3 regions of the Streptomyces sp. NPDC093071 genome follow, and region 2 is predicted to be linked to each of the others. Evidence: riboswitches for the same ligand, from Rfam matches in the RefSeq annotation. Region 2 holds a riboswitch; each other region holds the start of a gene.
The links. Region 2 has a riboswitch for thiamine pyrophosphate ahead of thiO (glycine oxidase ThiO). Riboswitches for the same ligand answer to the same signal wherever they lie in the genome.
Positions count from the first base shown of each region.

Region 1: it holds a riboswitch for thiamine pyrophosphate, as region 2 does, so the genes downstream of both, ACIQD7_RS32350 (thiamine ABC transporter substrate-binding protein) here and thiO (glycine oxidase ThiO) in region 2, are expected to answer to the same signal.
Region 3: it holds a riboswitch for thiamine pyrophosphate, as region 2 does, so the genes downstream of both, thiC (phosphomethylpyrimidine synthase ThiC) here and thiO (glycine oxidase ThiO) in region 2, are expected to answer to the same signal.

Region 1 covers NZ_JBIVPH010000014.1:101,357-108,375, reverse strand. The annotation lists gene pyrH (UMP kinase) at 1-298, shown strand, start outside; gene frr (ribosome recycling factor) at 392-949, shown strand; gene ACIQD7_RS32360 (phosphatidate cytidylyltransferase) at 949-2,052, shown strand; gene rlmN (23S rRNA (adenine(2503)-C(2))-methyltransferase RlmN) at 2,187-3,293, shown strand; TPP riboswitch at 3,323-3,433, shown strand; gene ACIQD7_RS32350 (thiamine ABC transporter substrate-binding protein) at 3,517-4,611, shown strand; gene ACIQD7_RS32345 (ABC transporter permease) at 4,650-6,263, shown strand; gene ACIQD7_RS32340 (ABC transporter ATP-binding protein) at 6,263-7,019, shown strand, end outside.
Region 2 covers NZ_JBIVPH010000003.1:324,033-331,051, reverse strand. The annotation lists gene pknB (Stk1 family PASTA domain-containing Ser/Thr kinase) at 1-61, opposite strand, end outside; gene ACIQD7_RS12795 (thiazole synthase) at 152-946, opposite strand; gene thiS (sulfur carrier protein ThiS) at 952-1,170, opposite strand; gene thiO (glycine oxidase ThiO) at 1,242-2,438, opposite strand; TPP riboswitch at 2,436-2,548, opposite strand; gene ACIQD7_RS12780 (NAD(P)/FAD-dependent oxidoreductase) at 2,642-3,856, shown strand; gene ACIQD7_RS12775 (Rv2175c family DNA-binding protein) at 3,900-4,265, shown strand; gene thiE (thiamine phosphate synthase) at 4,461-5,114, shown strand; gene metF (methylenetetrahydrofolate reductase [NAD(P)H]) at 5,240-6,157, shown strand; gene ACIQD7_RS12760 (hypothetical protein) at 6,212-7,019, shown strand, end outside.
Region 3 covers NZ_JBIVPH010000005.1:179,262-186,280, forward strand. The annotation lists gene ACIQD7_RS21595 (metallophosphoesterase) at 1-169, shown strand, start outside; gene ACIQD7_RS21600 (hypothetical protein) at 331-975, shown strand; gene ACIQD7_RS21605 (ferredoxin) at 1,012-1,530, opposite strand; gene thiC (phosphomethylpyrimidine synthase ThiC) at 1,643-3,412, opposite strand; TPP riboswitch at 3,406-3,552, opposite strand; gene ACIQD7_RS21615 (YibE/F family protein) at 3,624-5,000, shown strand; gene ACIQD7_RS21620 (SsgA family sporulation/cell division regulator) at 5,106-5,546, opposite strand; gene ACIQD7_RS21625 (IclR family transcriptional regulator) at 5,685-6,449, opposite strand; gene ACIQD7_RS21630 (DUF5326 family protein) at 6,691-6,909, opposite strand.

The DNA of each region.
Region 1 (7,019 bases), on a different contig from region 2:
CGCCCAGCGCGCCCTGGAGATCGACGCCGAGGCCCTGCTCATGGGCAAGAACGGCGTCGACGGCGTGTACGACTCCGACCCGAAGCGCAACCCCGACGCGGTCAAGTTCGACGCGCTCGAGTACGGCGAGGTGATCGCCCGCGACCTCAAGGTCGCCGACGCCACCGCCGTCACCCTGTGCCGGGACAACAACCTCCCGATCCTCGTCTTCGAACTGCTCGCCGAGGGCAATATCGCGCGCGCGGTGAAGGGTGAGAAGATCGGCACGCTCGTGAGCGACCAGGGCACCCGGGCCTGACCCGAACCGGGAACCGCCCCGCCAGGGGATGGACAGAGCCCTGCCGGTCGTACACCGTGCAGGACACAACGCGACGACACGCAGGAGCAAGTGGTGATCGAAGAGACCCTCCTCGAGGCCGAGGAGAAGATGGAGAAGGCCGTCGTGGTCGCCAAGGAGGACTTCGCCGCGATCCGCACCGGCCGTGCGCACCCGGCGATGTTCAACAAGATCGTGGCGGACTACTACGGCGCCATCACCCCCATCAACCAGCTGGCCTCCTTCTCCGTCCCGGAGCCGCGGATGGCCGTGGTGACCCCGTTCGACAAGAGCGCGCTGCGCAACATCGAGCAGGCGATCCGTGACTCGGACCTCGGCGTCAACCCGAGCAACGACGGCAACATCATCCGGGTGGTGTTCCCCGAGCTGACCGAGGAGCGCCGCCGCGAGTACATCAAGGTCGCCAAGGGCAAGGCCGAGGACTCGAAGATCTCGATCCGCTCGGTGCGCCGCAAGGCCAAGGAGTCCATCGACAAGCTCGTCAAGGACGGCGAGGTCGGCGAGGACGAGGGCCGCCGCGCGGAGAAGGAGCTCGACGACACCACCGCGAAGTACGTCACGCAGGTGGACGAGCTGCTCAAGCACAAGGAAGCCGAGCTGCTCGAGGTCTGATGAACGACTCTTCCTGGGATGCCCCGGCCGGTTCCGGCCGCGGGGGACCCCACCAGGGTCCCGCCCCGGCGGGTCCCGCACACGATCGGCACCGGGCGGCGCAGACTCGGCCCATGCCCATCGTGCCCGACGTTCCCACCGGCGGATTCCAGGACGGTCACGGCCGGGGGGCCGCTCACCCGAGCGGTCCCCTGTTCCGTGACGAGACGCCGCACGAGCACCCGCAGGAGCCCATGCCCAGCCCCACCCCGCCTCCGCCGCCCGCGCCGCCGGCGCCACGGCAGAAGAAGAGCGCGGGGCGGAACCTGGGCGCGGCCATAGGGGTCGGGGTCGGCCTCGGCGCCGTCATCATCGCCTCGCTGTACATCTGGGCGCCGGCGTTCGTCGGGGTGATCGCGGTCGCCGTGGTCGTCGGGCTGTGGGAGCTGACGTCCCGGCTCCAGGAGCGCAAGCAGATCAAGGCGCCGCTGGTACCGCTCGCGGTCGGCGGCGCGGCGATGGTCGTCGCCGGGTACGTGCGCGGTGCCGAGGGTGCCTGGGTCGCGATGGCCCTGACGGCGCTCGCGGTCCTGGTGTGGCGGATGACGGAGCCGCCCGAGGGCTATCTGAAGGACGTCACGGCGGGCGTGTTCGCCGCGTTCTACGTGCCGTTCCTGGCGACGTTCGTGGCGCTGCTGCTGACCGCGGACGACGGTCCGGAGCGGGTGCTCACCTTCCTGATCCTGACGGTGGTCAGCGACACCGGGGCGTACGCGATCGGCTGGCGCTTCGGCAAGCACAAGCTGGCGCCGAGGATCAGCCCCGGCAAGACCCGCGAGGGCCTGGTCGGCGCGGTGACGTTCGCGATGGCGGCGGGCGCGCTGTGTATGCAGTTCATGATCGACGACGGGATCTGGTGGCAGGGTCTGATCCTCGGCCTCGCGGTGGCGGCGAGCGCGACGCTCGGCGACCTCGGCGAGTCGATGATCAAGCGGGACCTGGGCATCAAGGACATGGGCACGCTGCTGCCCGGTCACGGCGGCATCATGGACCGGCTGGACTCGCTGCTGCCGACGGCGCCGGTGGTGTGGCTGCTGCTCGCGCTGTTCGTCGGGACCGGCTGACCGGTCACGGTCCACGCGGCGGAGTCGCACGTCGACACGGCATGGACCGGCTGACCTGCGGTTCTTTGGAGGAGGGACCCGTTGTCCACAGGGCGGCGGGTCCCTCTTCGTATCTCTGCGACACTGGTAGCACCATGCCCAAGCCCGGAGAACTCACTTTCGTCGCCCCCCGCGGAGCCAAGAAGCCGCCGCGGCACCTGGCCGACCTCACGCCCGCCGAGCGGAAGGAGGCCGTCGCCGCGATCGGCGAGAAGCCCTTCCGCGCCAAGCAGCTGTCCACGCACTACTTCGCGCGGTACGCGCACGACCCCGCCGAGTGGACCGACATCCCGGCCGCCTCGCGGGAGAAGCTGGCCGGGGAGCTGCTGCCCGACCTGATGTCCGTGGTGCGGCACATCTCGTGCGACGACGACACCACCCGCAAGACCCTGTGGCGGCTGCACGACGGCACCCTCGTCGAGTCGGTGCTCATGCGCTACCCGGACCGGGTGACCATGTGCATCTCCTCGCAGGCCGGCTGCGGGATGAACTGCCCGTTCTGCGCGACCGGGCAGGCCGGCCTCGACCGGAACCTGTCGACCGCCGAGATCGTGCACCAGATCGTGGACGGCATGAGGGCCCTGCGCGACGGCGAGGTCCCCGGCGGCCCGGCGCGGCTTTCGAACATCGTCTTCATGGGCATGGGCGAGCCGCTCGCCAACTACAAGCGGGTCGTCGGCGCCATCCGCCGTCTCACCGACCCCGAGCCGGACGGCCTGGGCCTGTCCCAGCGCGGCATCACCGTCTCCACCGTCGGGCTCGTGCCCGCGATGCTCCGCTTCGCCGACGAGGGCTTCAAGTGCCGCCTCGCGGTCTCGCTGCACGCCCCCGACGACGAGCTGCGCGACACCCTCGTGCCCGTCAACACGCGCTGGAAGGTCCGGGAGGTCCTCGACGCGGCCTGGGAGTACGCGGAGAAGTCCGGCCGCCGGATCTCCATCGAGTACGCCCTCATCCGGGACATCAACGACCAGGCCTGGCGCGGCGACCTCCTCGGCCGGCTGCTCAAGGGCAAGCGGGTGCACGTCAACCTGATCCCGCTGAACCCGACGCCCGGTTCGAAGTGGACGGCGTCCCGCCCGGAGGACGAGAAGGCCTTCGTGGAGGCGATCGCGCGGCACGGCGTGCCGGTGACCGTGAGGGACACCCGAGGTCAGGAGATCGACGGTGCCTGTGGACAGCTGGCCGCCGCCGAGCGCTGAGCTTGTACTCTGAGCTCGAACACATCTCCATATTCCGACAGGGGAGCGCCACAGCGCTGAGAGTGCGGTGTCCGTCAGACCGCAGACCCTCTGAACCTCGCCCAGGTCATTCTGGGTAGGAAGTTCGGTCGTAACTCGAGCTGTTGCGCCCTGCCCGCGTCCGGTCCGCCGGACACGGGCAGGGCCGCGTCTCTTCCTGGTCCCACCCAGGAGGAAAACTTCAGTGAGCATCAAGAAGCAGGCCGCCGTCGCGGTCCTCGCGGCGCTCGGCGTCACCGCCCTCGCCGCCTGCGGCACCGACGGCGCCGGCCAGGACGCCGGCAAGTCCGGCGCGCCCGCGCCGAAGACCGTGACCCTCGTGAGCCACGACTCGTTCAACGCCTCCAAGGAGGTCCTGGCCGAGTTCACCAAGCAGACCGGCTTCACCGTCAAGGTCCTCAAGGCCGGCGACGCGGGCGAGGCCGTCAACAAGGAGATCCTGACCAAGGGCTCCCCGCAGGGCGACGTCTTCTTCGGCGTCGACAACACCCTGCTCTCCCGCGCCCTCGACAACGGGATCTTCGTCGGGTACCAGGCGAAGGGGCTCGACCGGATTCCGGCGGAGTACCACCTGGACGGGGAGCACCGGGTCACCCCGATCGACTCCGGCGACATCTGCGTGAACTACGACAAGAAGTACTTCGCCGACAAGAAGCTGGCACCGCCGGTGACCTTCGACGACCTGGCGAAGCCCGCGTACAAGGACCTGCTGGTGGTCGAGAACCCCGAGCGGTCCTCCCCGGGCCTCGGCTTCCTCCTCGGCACGGCCGCGAAGTACGGCGACGACGGCTGGCAGGACTACTGGAAGAAGCTCAAGGCCAACGGCGTGAAGACCGTCGACAGCTGGGAGCTCGCCTACAACCAGGAGTTCTCCGGCTCGGCCGGCGGCAAGCAGGCCAAGGGCGACCGGCCGCTGGTCGTGTCGTACGCCTCCAGCCCGCCGGTCGAGGTGCTGTACGGCGAGCCGCAGCCGAAGGTCGCCCCGACCGGGGTGTCCACCGGCACCTGCTTCCGGCAGACGGAGTTCGCGGGCCTGCTGAACGGCGCGAAGAACCCCGAGGGCGGCAAGGCGCTGATCGACTTCCTGATCTCCAAGAAGTTCCAGGAGGACATGCCGCTCCAGATGTTCGTCAACCCGGTGGCGAAGGACGCGGTGCTGCCGGAGCTGTTCACGAAGCACGGCGTGGTCGTGGAGAAGCCGGAGACCATGGAGCCCGGGAAGATCGCCGAGAAGCGCGACGCGTGGATCCAGCAGTGGTCGTCGCTCGTCCTGAAGTAAGGCGCGACCCGCGGGGGAACGCGGCGCGGCTGGGGCTCATGGCCCTGCCCGTCGCGTTCTTCGCGGTGTTCTTCGCCTGGCCCGTCGTGTCCATCGTGGACCGGGGGCTGCGGCCCGACGGCAGCTGGCGGTTGGGCGGGATCGGCGAGACGCTGGGCCGGCCGGACATCCTCGACGTGCTCGGCTTCACCGCCTGGCAGGCGCTCGCCTCCACCGGCCTCACGCTGCTCGTCGCCCTGCCCGGCGCGTACGTCTTCGCCCGCTTCGACTTCCCCGGCAAGAGCGTCCTGCGGGCCGTGGTCACGGTGCCGTTCGTGCTGCCCACCGTCCTGGTCGGCACCGCGTTCCTGGCCCTCGTCGGCCGCAACGGGCTCACCGACGAGCTGTGGGGGCTGCGGCTCGACACGAGCGTGTGGGCGATCCTCCTCGCCCACGTCTTCTTCAACTACGCGGTCGTCGTCCGGACCGTCGGCGGCCTCTGGGCACAGCTCGACCCGCGTCAGGAGGAGGCCGCCCGGGTCCTCGGCGCCTCCCGCTTCACGGCCTGGCGGACGGTGACGCTGCCCGCGCTCGTCCCGGCCGTGTCGGCGGCGGCCCTGATGGTCTTCCTCTTCACCTTCACCTCCTTCGGCGTCGTGCAGATCCTCGGCGGGGACGCGTACACGACCCTGGAGGCGGAGATCTACCGGCAGACCGCCCGGTTGCTCGACCTGCGGACGGCCGCCGTCCTCACCCTCGTGCAGTTCGCCGCGGTCGGCGCGATCCTCGCCCTGCACGCGTGGACGGTACGGCGGCGGGAGACCGCGCTGCGGCTCGTACCGCCGGAGCGGACCGCGCGCCGGCCGCGCGGCGCCGGGCAGTGGGCGCTGCTCGGCGGCGTCCTCGTCTCGGTGGCGCTCCTGATCCTGCTGCCGCTGGGCGTGCTCGTGGAGCGCTCGTTCGCCGGCCCCGGGGGGTACGGGCTCGGCTACTACCGGGCGCTCGGCTCGCTGGACGAGAGCGGGACCTTCCTGGTGCCGCCCCTGGAGGCGATCGGCAACTCGCTGCGGTACGCGCTGGCCGCCACCGCCATCGCCGTCGTGATCGGCGGGCTCGCGGCGGCGGCGCTCACCCGGCGAGCCGGGCGGCTCGTCCGGGGCTTCGACGCGCTGCTGATGCTGCCGCTCGGGGTCTCCGCCGTCACCGTCGGCTTCGGGTTCCTCATCACGCTCGACGAGCCGCCGCTCGACCTGCGCGCGAGCTGGATCCTCGTCCCGCTCGCGCAGGCGCTCGTCGGCGTCCCCTTCGTCGTCCGGACGATGCTGCCGGTGCTGCGCGCGGTCGACGAGCGGCTGCGGGAGGCGGCGGCCGTGCTCGGCGCCTCGCCGTGGCGGGCCTGGCGGGAGGTGGACCTGCCGCTGGTGCGGCGGGCGCTGCTCATCGCGGCCGGGTTCGCGTTCGCGGTCTCGCTCGGCGAGTTCGGCGCGACCGTGTTCATCGCCCGGCCCGACAGCCCGACGCTGCCGGTCGCGGTGGCCCGGCTGCTCGGCCGGCCCGGCGAGCTCAACTACGGCCAGGCGATGGCCCTCTCGACGATTCTGATGGTGGTGTGCGCGGTGTCCCTGCTGCTGCTCGAACGGCTCCGCACCGACCGGACCTCCGGGGAGTTCTGATGCTGAGACTCGATGGGGCGACCGTGCGGTTCGGGGCGCGGGCCGTGCTCGACGCCGTGGACCTGGAGGTCGCCGACCACGAGACCGTGTGCGTGCTCGGCCCCAGCGGCAGCGGCAAGTCCACGCTGCTGCGGGCCGTCGCGGGCCTCCAGGCGCTCGACGCCGGCCGGGTGCTCCTCGACGGCGCCGACCAGGCCGGGGTGCCGACGCACCGGCGGGGCGTCGGCCTGATGTTCCAGGACCACCAGCTGTTCCCGCAGCGGGACGTCGCGGGAAACGTCGCCTTCGGGCTGCGGATGCGGGGGGACGGGAAGGCGGAGCGGACGGAGCGGGTGCGGGAGCTGCTCGACCTCGTCGGCCTGCCGGGCGCCGGGCGGCGGTCCGTCGCCGCGCTCTCCGGCGGCGAGCAGCAGCGGGTGGCGCTGGCTCGGGCGCTCGCGCCCCGGCCCCGGCTCCTCATGCTCGACGAGCCGCTCGGCCAGCTCGACCGGGGCCTGCGGGAGCGGCTCGTCGTGGAGCTGCGGCAGCTCTTCGGGCGGCTCGGGACGACGGTCCTGGCCGTCACCCACGACCAGGGCGAGGCCTTCGCGCTCGCTGACCGGGTCGTGGTCATGCGGGACGGGCGGATCGCCCAGTCGGGGACGCCCGTCGAGGTGTGGGGCCGCCCGGCCTCCGAGTTCGTCGCCCGCTTCCTCGGCTTCGACAACGTGGTGGCCGCCCGGGTCACCGGGACGGTCGCGGAGACCGTCTGGGGGA
Region 2 (7,019 bases):
CGACGCGGTAGCGGCCGTCGAGCAGCCGCCCGACGAGGGGGTCCTGAAGGGTCGTGTCCACGGCGACGAGTCTACGAGCCGCGCACACGCGTCCGGTGCGCCCGCCCCGGACCGCAGCACACCTGTGACGAGCGCCGGAGGGCTCCGGGGCTCAGAACGCCGGGCGCTCCGGGTCCAGCCGCGCCAGGCCCTCCACCGGCGACGACGCCTCCGCGAAGTGGCGGCGCGGGATGCGGCCGGCCCGGTGCGCGAGCCGCCCCGCCTCGACCGCGTGCCGCATCGCCGAGGCCATCAGGACCGGCTCCTGCGCCCGGGTGACGGCCGACGCCAGCATCACCGCCGCGCACCCCAGCTCCATCGCGAGCGCCGCGTCCGACGCCGTGCCGGCCCCCGCGTCCAGGATCACCGGCACCCCCGCCCGCTCCGTGATCAGCCGGAAGTTGTGCGGGTTGCGGATGCCGAGCCCGGAGCCGATCGGGGAGCCCAGCGGCATGATCGCCGCGCACCCGACGTCCTCCAGCTTCCGGGCGAGGACCGGGTCGTCGTTGGTGTACGGCAGGACGGTGAAGCCGTCGTCGACCAGGGTCTCCGCCGCGCTCAGGAGCTCCTCGCCGTCCGGCAGCAGGGTCCGCTCGTCGGCCACGACCTCCAGCTTGATCCAGTCGGTGCCGAGCGCCTCCCGGGCGAGCCGGGCGGTCAGGACCGCCTCGCCGGCCGTGAAGCAGCCCGCCGTGTTGGGCAGGACCCGGATGCCGAGCCGGTCCAGGACGGAGAGGACCGAGCCCTGCACGGTCGGGTCCAGGCGCCGCATGGCGACCGTGGTCAGCTCCGTGCCGCTGGCGACCAGGGAGCGCTCCAGGACGTCGAGGCTGGGCGCCCCGCCGGTGCCCATGATCAGGCGCGAGGAGAACTCCGTACCGCCCAGGACGAACACGTCGTCGGACATCGCGCTCAGCCCCCCTGCACCGCGGTCAGGACTTCCACCCGGTCCCCGTCGCCGAGCGGCGTCGACGCCCACTCGCCGCGCGGCACCACCGTCTCGTTCAGGGCGGCGGCCACCCCGGAGCGGGCCGTGGTCAGGGTCGCGACGAGGGCGTCGAGGGAGACGGGGCCGGAGAGCTCGCGCGCCTCCCCGTTCACGAACACGGTCACGGTCACGGACGCGGTCACGGTCGTGGACGCGTCGTTCGCGTTCGCGGTCGCGTCGTGCGCGGGCACGCCGTTCGCGGGTGGGGTCGCGCTCATGCGGGCTGCTCCTGACGTACGGGAGGGACGGGGGAGAAACGGCGGGGGGTGAAGGGGCGCGCCTCGTCGGGCAGGACGCCCGTGGCCAGCACCTCGGCCATGACGTCGCCGGTGACCGGGGTGAGCAGCACCCCGTTGCGGTAGTGGCCGGTGGCGAGCAGCAGACCGGGCAGGGCGGTCGGACCGAGCAGCGGCGCGTTGTCCGGGGACGCGGGGCGCAGCCCGGCCAGGGTCTCGGTGAGCGGCAGCTCGGTGATCCCGGGCACCAGCTCGTGGGCGTCGCGCAGCAGCTCGTACACCCCGCCCGCCGTCACCGTCGTGTCCCAGCCCAGCTCCTCGCTGGTGGCGCCGACGACCAGCTCGCCGTTCTCCCGGGGCACCAGATAGACGTGGCTGCCCCGGACGACGGCCCGGACGGTCCGGGAGAGGAAGGGGGCGTACGCGGCCGGCACCCGCAGCCGCAGGACCTGGCCCTTCACCGGGCGCACCGGCGGAAGCACCTCGTCCGGCACCCCCGCCAGCCGCCCGCTCAGACTGCCCGCCGCGAGGACGGTCTGCCCGGCCTCCAGCTCCCCGCCCCCGGCCAGGACCACGCCGCGCGCCCGGTCCCGCACCACGCTCAGCCGCTCCGCGAGGACCCGGTGGAAGACCACCCCGGCCCGCTCGCAGGCGACGAGGAGCGCGGCGGCGAGCCGGCGCGGATCCACCTGGTGGTCGCCGTCGACCCGCAGGCCGCCGCGCACCCCCGGCGCCAGCATCGGCTCCAGGCGGCGGCACTCGCGGCCGCTCAGCCACTCCGAGGCGAGCCCGCAGCGGGTCTGCAGGGCGTGCAGCTCGCGCAGGTGCGCCCGGTCGTCGGCGTCGAGGGCGACGGCGAGGGTGCCGCAGGCGCGGTGGCCGACGTCGAGACCGGCGGCCTCCTCCAGCTCGGCGACGAAGGCCGGATAGCGGGCGGCGGAGGCGAGGTTGAGCCCGAGCAGGGTCTCCTCGCCGTAGTGCAGCTCGGTGACGGCGGCGAGCATCCCGGCCGCGACCCGCGCGGCCCCGCCGCCCGGCTCCGGGTCGACGACGGCGGTGCTCAGCCCGCGCCGCGCGGCCCGCCAGGCCGTGACCAGGCCGATGATTCCGCCCCCGACCACGAGGACGTCGGTCCCCCGGACGTCGGGAGCCCTTCGCGCTTCGGAAGAACGCATGGGCGTCCAGCCCCTCCCTTCGCCGGCATGACCCGGATCAGGTTCGTACGGTCGGAGGCCGTCCAGCCTCCCTCTCAGCCCGGTGCGTCCGGGCTCCCGCGAGTGCTTTACGCCCGCCAGACTAGCTTCCGCCGGGCCCGTGCCACGAGGGGGCCCGGCCCCCCGCCCTTCCTGACGGGGGGTCAGGTACGTAAGGTGACCGTGTGAGCGAGCAGAAGCAGACCCAGCGGCGCGTCGTGGTCGTCGGCGCCGGGATGGCGGGCGTCCAGACCGCCGTCGCCCTGCGCGAGCAGGGCTTCACCGGTCCCGTCACCCTCATCGGGGCCGAACCCCACCAGCCCTACGACCGGCCCCCGCTCTCCAAGGCGGTCCTCCTCGGAAAGGCCGAGGACTCCGCCTTCGACGTCGACTTCGAGGACCTCGGCATCGAACTCCGGCTCGGCGTGGACGTCACCGGACTGCGCGCCGCCGACCACGAGGTCGACACCGAGGCCGGGCCCGTCGCGTACGACACCCTGGTGATCGCCACCGGTGCCCATCCGCTCGTCCTGCCCGGCTCCGACGGCGTCCCCGGCGTCCACCTGCTGCGCACCCTCGACGACGCCGTGCGCCTCGGGCCCGTCCTGGAGCGCCGCCACGCCGTCGTGGTCGTCGGCGCCGGCTGGATCGGCGCCGAGTTCGCCACCGCCGCGCTCGGCGCGGGCTGCGCCGTCACCGTCGTCGAGGCCGCCGACCTCCCGCTCGCCGGGGTCCTGCCCGTCGAGGTCGCCGCCCCCATGGCCGAGTGGTACGGGGCGAACGGCGCCGAACTCCTCACCCGCGCGCGCGTGGACGCGGTCGAACCCGGCCGGGTCCTCCTCGCCGACGGCCGCGCACTGCCCGCCGAGGCCGTCGTCGTCGGCATCGGCGCCCGCCCCGCCACCGCCTGGCTCGCCGGCTCCGGCATCGCCCTCGACCCGAGCGGCGCCGTCACCGCCGACGACCGGCTGCGCACCTCCCTGCCCGACGTGTACGCGGTCGGGGACTGCGCCTCCTTCCCCTCCGCCCGCTACGGCGAGCGCCTCCTCGTCCACCACTGGGACAACGCGCTCCAGGGCCCCCGCACGGTCGCCGCCGCGATCGTCGGCGCCGAGCCCGGGCCGTACGACCCCGTGCCGTACTTCTGGTCCGAGCAGTTCGGGCACTTCGTCCAGTACGCGGGACACCACGCGGGCGCGGACGAGCTGCTGTGGCGCGGCACCCCGGCGGACGAGACCTGGTCGGTCCTCTGGCTGCGCGCCGGCGTGCCGGTGGCCCTCCTCACCGTCGGCCGCCCCCGCGACCTGGCCCAGGGCCGCAGACTGATCGAGACGGCGACCCCGCTCGACCCGACCCGTGCGGCGGACCCCTCCGTACCCCTGAAGGCGGCAGTGCGGTAGGCCCGACTACCGGCTGTCGGTCCGGGATGGCAGGCTTGTCCACGTGACCGAGATTGACGCAAAGATCGATGCTCTCGTCCCCGCCTGGCTCTACCTGCCCGACATCGCGGAGATGCTCGATGTCGAGGTGACGCGCGTGCGGCAGCTGGTCAAGGACGGCCAGCTCATCGCCGTGCGCCGCGGAGAGAACAACGCGCTGCAGGTGCCCGCCGCCTTCATCCAGGGCGACAAGGTCGTCAAGGGCCTCACCGGGACCCTGACCCTGCTGCGGGACGACGGCTTCACCGACGAGGAGATGCTGGAGTGGCTCTTCACTCCGGACGAGAGCCTGCCGGGCACGCCCGCGCAGGCGCTCGGCGAGAACCGCGGCACGGAGGTGAAGCGCCGCGCCCAGGCGCTCGCCGTCTGACGCGCCCGGCCTGACGCGCGCCGCCCGGCGCACACGGCCCGGCGCGCCGCCCGACATGCACGGCCGGGCGACACGCCGCCCGGCGCGCGTCGTCCGACACGTACCGAAGACACCACCTGCGGGTGTCGTGACGGCCGGTCCCCCCGGGGGCCGGCCGTCACGGCGCCGGCGGCACCGAACGGGGGGAACCCACCCATGCCCACGCCTCGCGAGCGGCTCGCCGACGCCCGGCTCTACCTGTGCACCGACGCCCGGAAGCGCCAGGGCGACCTGCCCGCCTTCCTCGACGCCGTGCTCTCCTCCGGCGTGGACGTCGTACAGCTCCGCGACAAGGGCATGGAGGCCGCCGAGGAGCTGGAGCACCTCGCCGTCCTCTCCGACGCCGTCCGCCGGCACGGCAAGCTCCTCGCCGTGAACGACCGGGCCGACGTCGCCCACGCCATCGGCTCCGACGTCCTCCACCTCGGCCAGGGCGACCTGCCCGTCCCCGCCGCCCGCGCGATCCTCGGCGACGGGATCCTGATCGGCCGCTCCTGCCACGCCGAGTCCGAGGTGGCCGCGGCCGCCGCCGAACCGGGCGTCGACTACTTCTGCACCGGCCCCTGCTGGCCCACCCCCACCAAGCCCGGACGGTACGCGCCGGGGCTGGACCTCGTGCGGTACGCGGCCGGCCTGGCCCAGGACCGCCCCTGGTTCGCCATCGGCGGCATCGACGGGAGCAACCTCGACGAGGTCCTGGACGCGGGCGCGCGCCGGATCGTCGTCGTCCGGGCGATCACCGAGGCCGACGACCCGGCCGCCGCGACCGCCGCCCTCGCCCGGCGCGTCCGGGAGCGCGCCGGACACTGAGGCCCGCCGGACCCGCGTCCACCACCCGGACGGACCCGGGTCCGCCGTCCGGAACGTGTCCGAAAAAGTGTCCACCGATCGGACAGGGCACACGCGGCCCGCCGCACCCCGTCTAACCTGCCGGTATGGCCCTTGGTACCGCTTCCGTCCGCTCGGACCGCGCCCGCACGGTCCGCGACATCCTCGCCTCCGGCGGCACGTCGTACTCCTTCGAGTTCTACGCGCCCCGGACCGAGAAGGGTGAGCAGAGCCTCTGGAAGGCCATGCGCCGGGTCGAGGCGGTCGGCCCCAGCTTCGTCTCCGTGACCTACGGCGCCGGCGGCACCACCCGGGGCGGCACCGTCAAGGCCACCCAGAAGATCGCCTCCGACAGCACCCTCACCCCCGTCGCGCACCTCACGGCCGTCGGCCAGTCCGTCGCCGAGCTGCGCAACATCCTGGGCCAGTACGCCGACGCCGGGATCCGCAACATGCTCGCCCTCCGGGGCGACCCGCCGGGCGACCCGCTGGGCGAGTGGATCGAGCACCCGGAGGGCGTCCGTTACGCCGCCGACCTGGTCCGGCTGATCAAGGAGTCGGGCGACTTCTGCGTCGGCGTCGCCGCCTTCCCCGAGATGCACCCCCGCTCCACCGACTGGGACACGGACATCCGGCACTTCGTGGACAAGTGCCGCGCCGGCGCCGACTACGCCATCACCCAGATGTTCTTCGACCCGGAGAACTACCTGCGGCTCCGCGACAGCGCGGTCAAGGCGGGCTGCGAGACCCCGATCATCCCCGAGGTCATGCCCGTCGTGAACGTGAAGACCCTCGACCGGCTGCCCCAGTTGAGCAACGCCGCCTTCCCGGCGCGCGTGAAAGACCGCATCCTCGCCGTCAAGGACGATCCCGCCGCTGTACGCTCCATCGGTATCGAGTTCGCGACGGAGTTCTGCGCGCGTCTGCTGTCCGAGGGCGTCCCCGGGCTGCACTTCATCACGCTCAACAGCTCCACCGCGACACTCGAGATCTACGAGAATCTCGGACTGCACCAGCAGTCGTGACCGGTCGTACCCGCCCCGACCCGCGGCGGTGACCGTGGAGAGGGGCGGCGGGGCATGGGGTGGACGGTCCTCTACATCGCGTTCGGCGTGGTCGCGCTGTGGCTGCTGGGGGAGGTGCTCCTCCAGTACAAGGCGCGGCTGCGCTGGCGCGTGCTCGCCTTCTGCGGCTTCCTCTTCGTGGTCCTGGGCGTCCTGCTGCCCTCGGTCCCGGTGATCGTCGCCGGCGCGCTCGCCTTCGCCGTCGGCCAGACGTACGTGACGCTCTCGTTCCGCCGGGGCTTCTCCACCGGCTGGGCGATCGGCGGCAACCCGGGCGCGAGCCGCCGCCGCAGGTCCGGGGCACCGGCCCAGGCCGGACCCACCCTGGAGGTCACGGACCTCTCGTACGACGAGCCGGACGCCGCCCACCACGGCCCCGGGGAGCACCGGGAGACGGCCGCCGGGGGCGCGGAGGTCTACGAGCCCCTGCCGATGCCCGACGACACCGGCCAGTACGGGGTCTACGACACCGGCCGCGACGCCGCTCCCGCCGCCGACCACGGCTACGATCCGGCGGCCTACGCCCCCTACGCGGCGGGATACGAGCAGGGGTACGAGCAGCCCGCCCCCCAGCAGGGCTACGACTACGGGACCGCCGGGCAGCAGCAGTACGCCGCCTACTCCGACCCGTACATCGGCCCGGGCACGGACAACCAGCAGTACGGCTCGTACTACGGCGACCCCTACGCCCCCTCGTACACCTACGACACCCCGCCCGGCGGGGTCTGGGTCCCGCAGCAGCGCGACACCGAGCCGGAGCCGCAGCAGCAGGCGCCGGGGCCGTACGGGTACGAGCCGCACCAGGACGACAAGGAGCAGTACC
Region 3 (7,019 bases), on a different contig from region 2:
CCTCCTCGGCCAGGTCGGCACGGAGGACGGCGAGGACGGCGGCGGCCCGGTCGTCGACGGGCCGCACGTGTACGCCGACGGGCTCGCGATCGCCATGGACGGCGGAGTGACCATGGCCGGAAAGCTGCTGGTCGTCCAACTCCCGCTGAACGACAGGGCGAACGCCTGACGCATCACCCTGCGCATCCGTGGAGGGCGATTTCCGGAAACACCCTGTCAGCCCGTGGCGTCGCCGCAATACCATCGGGTGCATCCGTAGCAGGCTCTCCTCCGTTTCCGCCCGCCCGGCCGCCTTTCCGCGGCCGTCACGGGCCTACGGAGCATCGGGGGATGCACATGAACGTGGCTCCGCACCTGCTGACCGAGGACCGCGCCGAGTACGAGCGGGTCCTCGACGACGCACTGGACACCGCCCACGCACGTCCGGAACTCGCCGGGGTGGGCACCCGGCTCACGGTCGCGCAACTCCGCGCGATGACCCTGAACGCGACGGCGCTCGTCACCTCCGCGGCCGCGAGCGAGTACGACCACTTCGTGAAGGTCCGCGAGCAGAACCGCACGGCCGTCGGGACCCGCGCCCCGGTCCCGTACGACCTCCCCGGCCCCGGCGCGGGCGTCGTCGCGATCGTCACCGTCATGGTCCCCGTCCTCGCGGGCGCCGCCTCCGTCATCTTCCTGCTGGTCGGCGCGGTGGTGCACGCCCTCGCCCCCACCGTGGCGTTCGGCGCGACCCTGCTCACGGCCGGCCTGGTCTTCGGCTCCCTCGCCGCCGCCGGGCTGCTCTGCGCGGCCGCCGGGCTCCTCGTCACGGCCCTGCGCAACAGCCCGGCCGAGGTGAGCACGGGCGGCCCGCCCGCCGCCCCGGACGACGAACTCTCCCGCGCCCGCGAGGCCTGGCGCCTCGCCCTCCTCGAACGCGGCATCCTCCCCTTCCTCCGCGACGCCCTCGCCGCCACGAACCCTTCCGATCCCTGACGGAAGGCCCCCGGAACGACGGAGCCGGCCTGTCGGCTACAGGTCGGGCAGCCGTTCGCCGGCCGCGGGAGACCGTCCCTCCTCCAGCCAGTGGAGGTAGATCCGCACATCCGTCGCCAGGCGTCCCGCGAGGTAGGACGCGTAGTCCCGGACGGCGGCGGCCACACCCTGCCGGGCCCAGTCGACCTCGTCCCAGTCGTGGGCGGACAGGTACTCCGTGATCCGGCCGCGGTCGCGCCACCACTCCCGCACCGCGTCCGGCGTCCACCGCGCGTCGCCGTCGCAGCCGTACCCGAGAAGGGGATCGCGGTCGGCGGCTTCGACCAGCCGTGCCGTCTCCGCCGGCGTCCCGGGCTGACGGTAGACGTACTCGGTCAGGTACGCGCCGCCGTAGAGGACGTGCCGGGGCGCGGAGTCCCGGCCCGTCCGGCACGTGTCGGTCCCGCCGCCGTAGAAGGGCCCCGGCACGTTGAGCCAGAGCCAGTCCTCCCAGTCGCCCCGGAATGCCTCGCGGTCCTCGCCGAGGCCGGCGACGGGGTCGTAGTAGAGCGCCATCGGCCGAGCATAGAAGCCCCGCTTGATCGCGCCGACGGGATCCGGATGTCCGGAACGCCGTTCCGGGAAGCCCCTCGCCCTTCCCGGAACGACGCGCCCGAAGGACCCGGCGTCAGTCCGCCAGCGGCAGGTAGACCCGGTTGCCGCTCGCCGCGAACTCCTTCGACTTCTCCGCCATGCCGGCCTCGATCTCCTGCTCCGTGCCGCCGTGTTCGCGGCGGATGTCCTGGGAGATCTTCATCGAGCAGAACTTCGGACCGCACATCGAGCAGAAGTGCGCGGTCTTCGCGGGCTCCGCCGGGAGCGTCTCGTCGTGGAACTCGCGGGCGGTGTCCGGGTCGAGGGCCAGGTTGAACTGGTCCTCCCAGCGGAACTCGAAGCGCGCGTCCGAGAGCGCGTCGTCCCACTCCTGGGCACCCGGGTGGCCCTTGGCGAGGTCCGCCGCGTGGGCCGCGATCTTGTAGGTGATGACGCCGGTCTTCACGTCGTCGCGGTTGGGCAGGCCCAGGTGCTCCTTGGGCGTCACGTAGCAGAGCATCGCCGTGCCCCACCAGGCGATCATCGCCGCGCCGATGCCCGAGGTGATGTGGTCGTACGCGGGCGCGACGTCCGTGGTCAGCGGGCCGAGCGTGTAGAACGGCGCCTCCTCGCAGATCTCCTGCTGGAGGTCGATGTTCTCCTTGATCTTGTGCATCGGGACGTGCCCGGGGCCCTCGATCATCGTCTGGACGTGGTGCCGCTTGGCGATCGTGTTGAGCTCGCCGAGCGTCTTCAACTCCGCGAACTGCGCCGCGTCGTTGGCGTCCGCGATCGAGCCGGGCCGCAGGCCGTCGCCGAGCGAGTACGTGACGTCGTACGCCGCCAGGATCTCGCAGAGCTCCTCGAAGTGCGTGTAGAGGAAGTTCTCCTTGTGGTGCGCGAGGCACCAGGCGGCCATGATCGAGCCGCCGCGCGAGACGATGCCGGTCTTGCGGCGCGCGGTGAGCGGCACGTACGGCAGGAGCACGCCGGCGTGCACCGTCATGTAGTCGACGCCCTGCTCGGCCTGTTCGATCACCGTGTCCTTGTAGATCTCCCAGCTCAGCTCCTCGGCCCTGCCGTCGACCTTCTCCAGGGCCTGGTAGAGCGGGACGGTGCCGATCGGCACGGGGGAGTTGCGCAGCACCCACTCGCGGGTGGTGTGGATGTTGCGGCCGGTGGACAGGTCCATGACCGTGTCGGCGCCCCACTTGGTCGCCCAGGTCATCTTCTCCACCTCCTCCTCGATGGAGGAGGTGACGGCGGAGTTGCCGATGTTGGCGTTGACCTTCACCAGGAACCGCTTGCCGATGATCATCGGCTCGATCTCCGGGTGGTTGACGTTCGCCGGGAGCACGGCCCGGCCCGCCGCGATCTCCTCGCGCACGACCTCGGGGGAGACGTTCTCGCGGATCGCGACGTACTCCATCTCCGGCGTGATCTCGCCACGGCGGGCGTACGCGAGCTGCGTCACCGCCTGGCCGGAGCGGCCCCGGCGCGGCAGCCGGGGGCGGCCGGGGAAGACGGCGTCGAGGTTCTTGAGGCCGCCGCCGCGCGGCGAGGTGTGCTTGATGCCGTCGTCCTCGGGGCGGACCGGGCGGCCCGCGTACTCCTCGGTGTCGCCGCGCGCGATGATCCAGTTCTCGCGCAGCGGCGGCAGGCCCCGCCGCACGTCGGTGTCGACGGTGGGGTCGGTGTACGGGCCGGACGTGTCGTACAGCGTGACGTCCTTGCCGTTGGTGAGGTGCACCTGACGGACCGGCACCCGCAGGTCGGGGCGCGATCCCTGGACGTATCCCTTGTGCCAGCCCGGCGTGCGGCCTTCCTGGCTGGTGGCAGGCGTGCGTGCATCCTGAATGGTCATGAGACCGATCTCCCTACGCCGGCATTACCCGGTAACAGGTTCGGCGGTCGGCGCAGCCTCCTCCCGTACGTACATCGGTACGCGCGTACGGTGATCAGCGCCCTCTCAGCCCGGTGCTCCGAGCTCCCGCGTGTGCAAAGGTGTCACCACGCTAGCGTCATCCCGGGCGTGCTGAACAGTGGGCCCCCGCCGTTCTTGCGATGATCGGTCGGTGACTTCCCCCCAGCAGCCCCCCGAGCCCCACGACCACTCCCACGGTCCGGGCCCCTCCCACGGCCATGGATCCGGGCATGGACACAGCCACGCGCACGGGCCCGCCGCGCCCGTGTCCCGACACCTCCGCAAGGTCATCGCCGCCGTCCTGGTCCCCTTCGCCACCGCCGTCCTGGTCGGTCTCGCGGTCCTGTGGCCCGGCGGCGCCCCGCCGCACGAGCGCACCGGCGTCGGCTTCGACCGGCAGACCGAGCAGGGCAGGGTCGTCTCCGTCGAGCAGGTCGACTGCAAGGCCGTGAACGCGGGTCAGGTCCCGCCGACCGGCGACACCTCCACCCCGGAGGGGCGCGAGGCGGTCGAGGCCCAGCAGGGGGAGTGCAAGCGGGCGAAGGTCGAGGTCACCACCGGTCCGAACAAGGGGCGCGAGTTCACCGAGATCGTGCAGCCGGGCGCCCCGCGCCAACTGGAGGAGGGTCAGGGCGTGGTGGTGGCGTACGCCCCCGACGCCCCGTACGACCTGCAGTATTCGGTGACGGACGTGAACCGCAAGGTGCCGTTGGCGGTGCTCGCCGGCATCTTCGCCCTCGCGGTCGTGGCGGTCGGGCGGATGCGGGGGCTGATGGCCCTGGTCGCGCTCGCCGTGAGTTTCCTGGTGCTGATGTTCTTCATCCTGCCCGCGATCCTGCAGGGGTCGAATCCGCTGGTGGTGGCGGTGGTCGGATCGAGCGCGATCATGCTGATCGCGCTCTATATGTGCCACGGCCTCTCGGCCCGCACCTCGGTCGCGGTGCTGGGCACGCTGATCTCGCTGCTGCTCATCGGACTGCTCGGCTCGCTCTTCATCGGCTGGGCCTCGCTCAGCGGCAACACCGACGACAACACCGGCCTGATCAAGGGGCTCTATCCGGACATCGACATGTCCGGCCTCCTGCTGGCCAGTGTGATCATCGGTTCGCTCGGTGTGCTCGACGACGTGACGGTCACCCAGACCTCGGCCGTCTGGGAGCTGCACCAGGCCGATCCGGGCATGGGACCGCGCGGCCTGTATCGGGCGGGGATCCGGATCGGCCGCGACCACATCGCCTCGGTCGTGAACACGCTGGTGCTCGCCTACGCGGGCGCCGCCCTGCCGCTGCTGCTGCTCTTCTCCATCGCGCAGAGCAGCATGGGGACGGTGGCCAACAGCGAGCTGGTGGCCGAGGAGATCGTCCGGACGCTGGTCGGGTCGATCGGTCTGGTGGCGTCCGTCCCGGTCACCACGGCGCTCGCGGCGCTCGTGGTCTCCGCCGACCGCGCGGAGGGCACCGACCGCCCGGGGACCGGCGGCCGGAAGCCCTCACCGGCGCGGGGCGGACGCCGCCGACGCGCCAAGTGACGCGCACGCACCGGGTGGTACGTCCGGTCCGTCGGCGCGCCGGCTCGGGGGGTCGGCCACGCGGAAGGGTCCGGATCGGTACGGGTCGGTGACGGTGTGCTCGTCTCAGGCCGGGCCGGCGTTCTCCTCGGCGAGGATCCGGCCCAGCGCCGCCTCCAGGTTGTCCTCGAAGTCGCCGAGTGTCCGTTCCTGACCGAGCGGAACCAGCTTGTCCGTACGGTCGAGGAAGGCGACGAGCGGCGGCGCGCTGGCCCGGAACAGGGCGCGGTCACCGCCGACCTGGAGCCGGATGGAGACGTCCGAGAGCCGCTCGGGCTCGGTCGGGGCGATGTGCACATCGCCGTCCCCGCTCGGCCGGTTGATCCCGTCGAGCAGCAGTTCACGGCCGAAGGCCCAGGTCACGGGTGCGTCCCCGGGGAGGTGGAACGTCATCCGCACCGCATAGGGATCCCGGGTCTCATACCGCAGTTCGACCGGGATCTTGAAGGAGAGCTCCTCGGAGACGAGGAAGCTCATCAGGACCTCGGCCTGAACCGACTCTCGCATCATGTACCCCGCAGTAGATGAAGCAGTTGTGTAAACACAGCTGCTGAAAGCTGTGACCGAAACGGCCAGGAATGATCCCCCGTGGCCCTCTTGACGCAATCGTGCTGTAAGCACTAGCAGATCACAAGGAGTGATTTTTCAGATACTGATAGAGAACGCGAGCGACCCGAAGAGCCTTCCGATCTCGGTGCGTAGTCGCTCGACTGCTGGGAGCAACCGTTCTTGCTGGTGGAGGGGGAGGGAAATCGCCATTGCGGCCGCCGCGGAGCCCACGGTGAGGGGGATTGCGGCGCAGACCGTGCCGAGCGCATATTCCTGACGCTCCACCAGGGGTTCCATTCTCCCCAAACCGCCCAAACGATCCAAAAGCGCACTTCGGTTACTCACCGTGTACGGGGTGATGGATTCCACCGGGTGGCGGTCAAGGTGGTCTTGACGAGTTCCCGGATCAAGTTGGCTCAAGATGCACTGCCCGATCGCATGAGCGTGCGCCGTCTCGCGGAAATCGGCCCATTCCTCCACTGCGGGGGCGGAGGGGGTGTCGGCGACGGCGACGAGCTCGACCTCTCCCTCGCGGTAGACGGCGAAGTAGATCGGGACGCCGATCTCGTCCCGCCAGCGGGCGAGAGAGTTTTCGATCTTGATGCGACGATTCTGCACAGCCGCGCCGCCGGCCAGCCTGACGGCGGCGTCCCCCAGGACGAACACGCCCTTCTCGCGGAGCAGATAGCCCTCGTGCGTCAGGGTGCGGAGCAGGTGGTACGTGGTGGGCAGCGGAAGGCCGGTCTCACGGGCGAGCTGTTTCGCCGGGGCGCCGTCCGGGTGGGAGGCGACCGCCTCCAGGAGTCTCAGCGCGCGTTGCACCGAGCCGATCAGGGTAGGAGCGGTCGTCTGCGAAGCCATGGCCAAAGGTCACCCCCAGGCGTGACGACGGATGCGTCGCACCCGCCCGCGGGGGCCGCCCCCGCGCCCGCCGGGCCTGGGAAACCGCTGGTCAGTAAGGAGGTCTACGCCTGTAGTCCCCATCGCGGCGGAGAGATTCCACTGTAGTGGCAGCCCTTGGGCCCCCACCCCGTTTAGCCCGGCCCGTTCCCCCGCCCGGGCTAACACTCCCCCGTGCCGCCATACCGATGAGTAGCTTGTGCTACCAGTCCTCGCGCGACCGGCCGGAGGAGCTGAACTTCCGTACGACGTAGATCAGTCCGGCGACGAGGGCCACGAAGAGCAGCACCTTGAAGAGGAGACCGATCACGAAGGTCAGGACGCTGGTGATCAGTCCGCCGAAGACGAGCAGGGCGAGGGCGGGTATGGCGACCCACTTCACCCACCAGGGCATTCCCGCGAGCATCTCCTGTACGGCCATCGTCCTACCTCGCTTCCGAAGGTCCGTCCCGCGCACTCCGCGCCGAACACCCTCAAGGCTAGGCGTCCGAAGGGACCGCGGGGGGCCGCGGGGCCCCCGCTCTCCCCTGA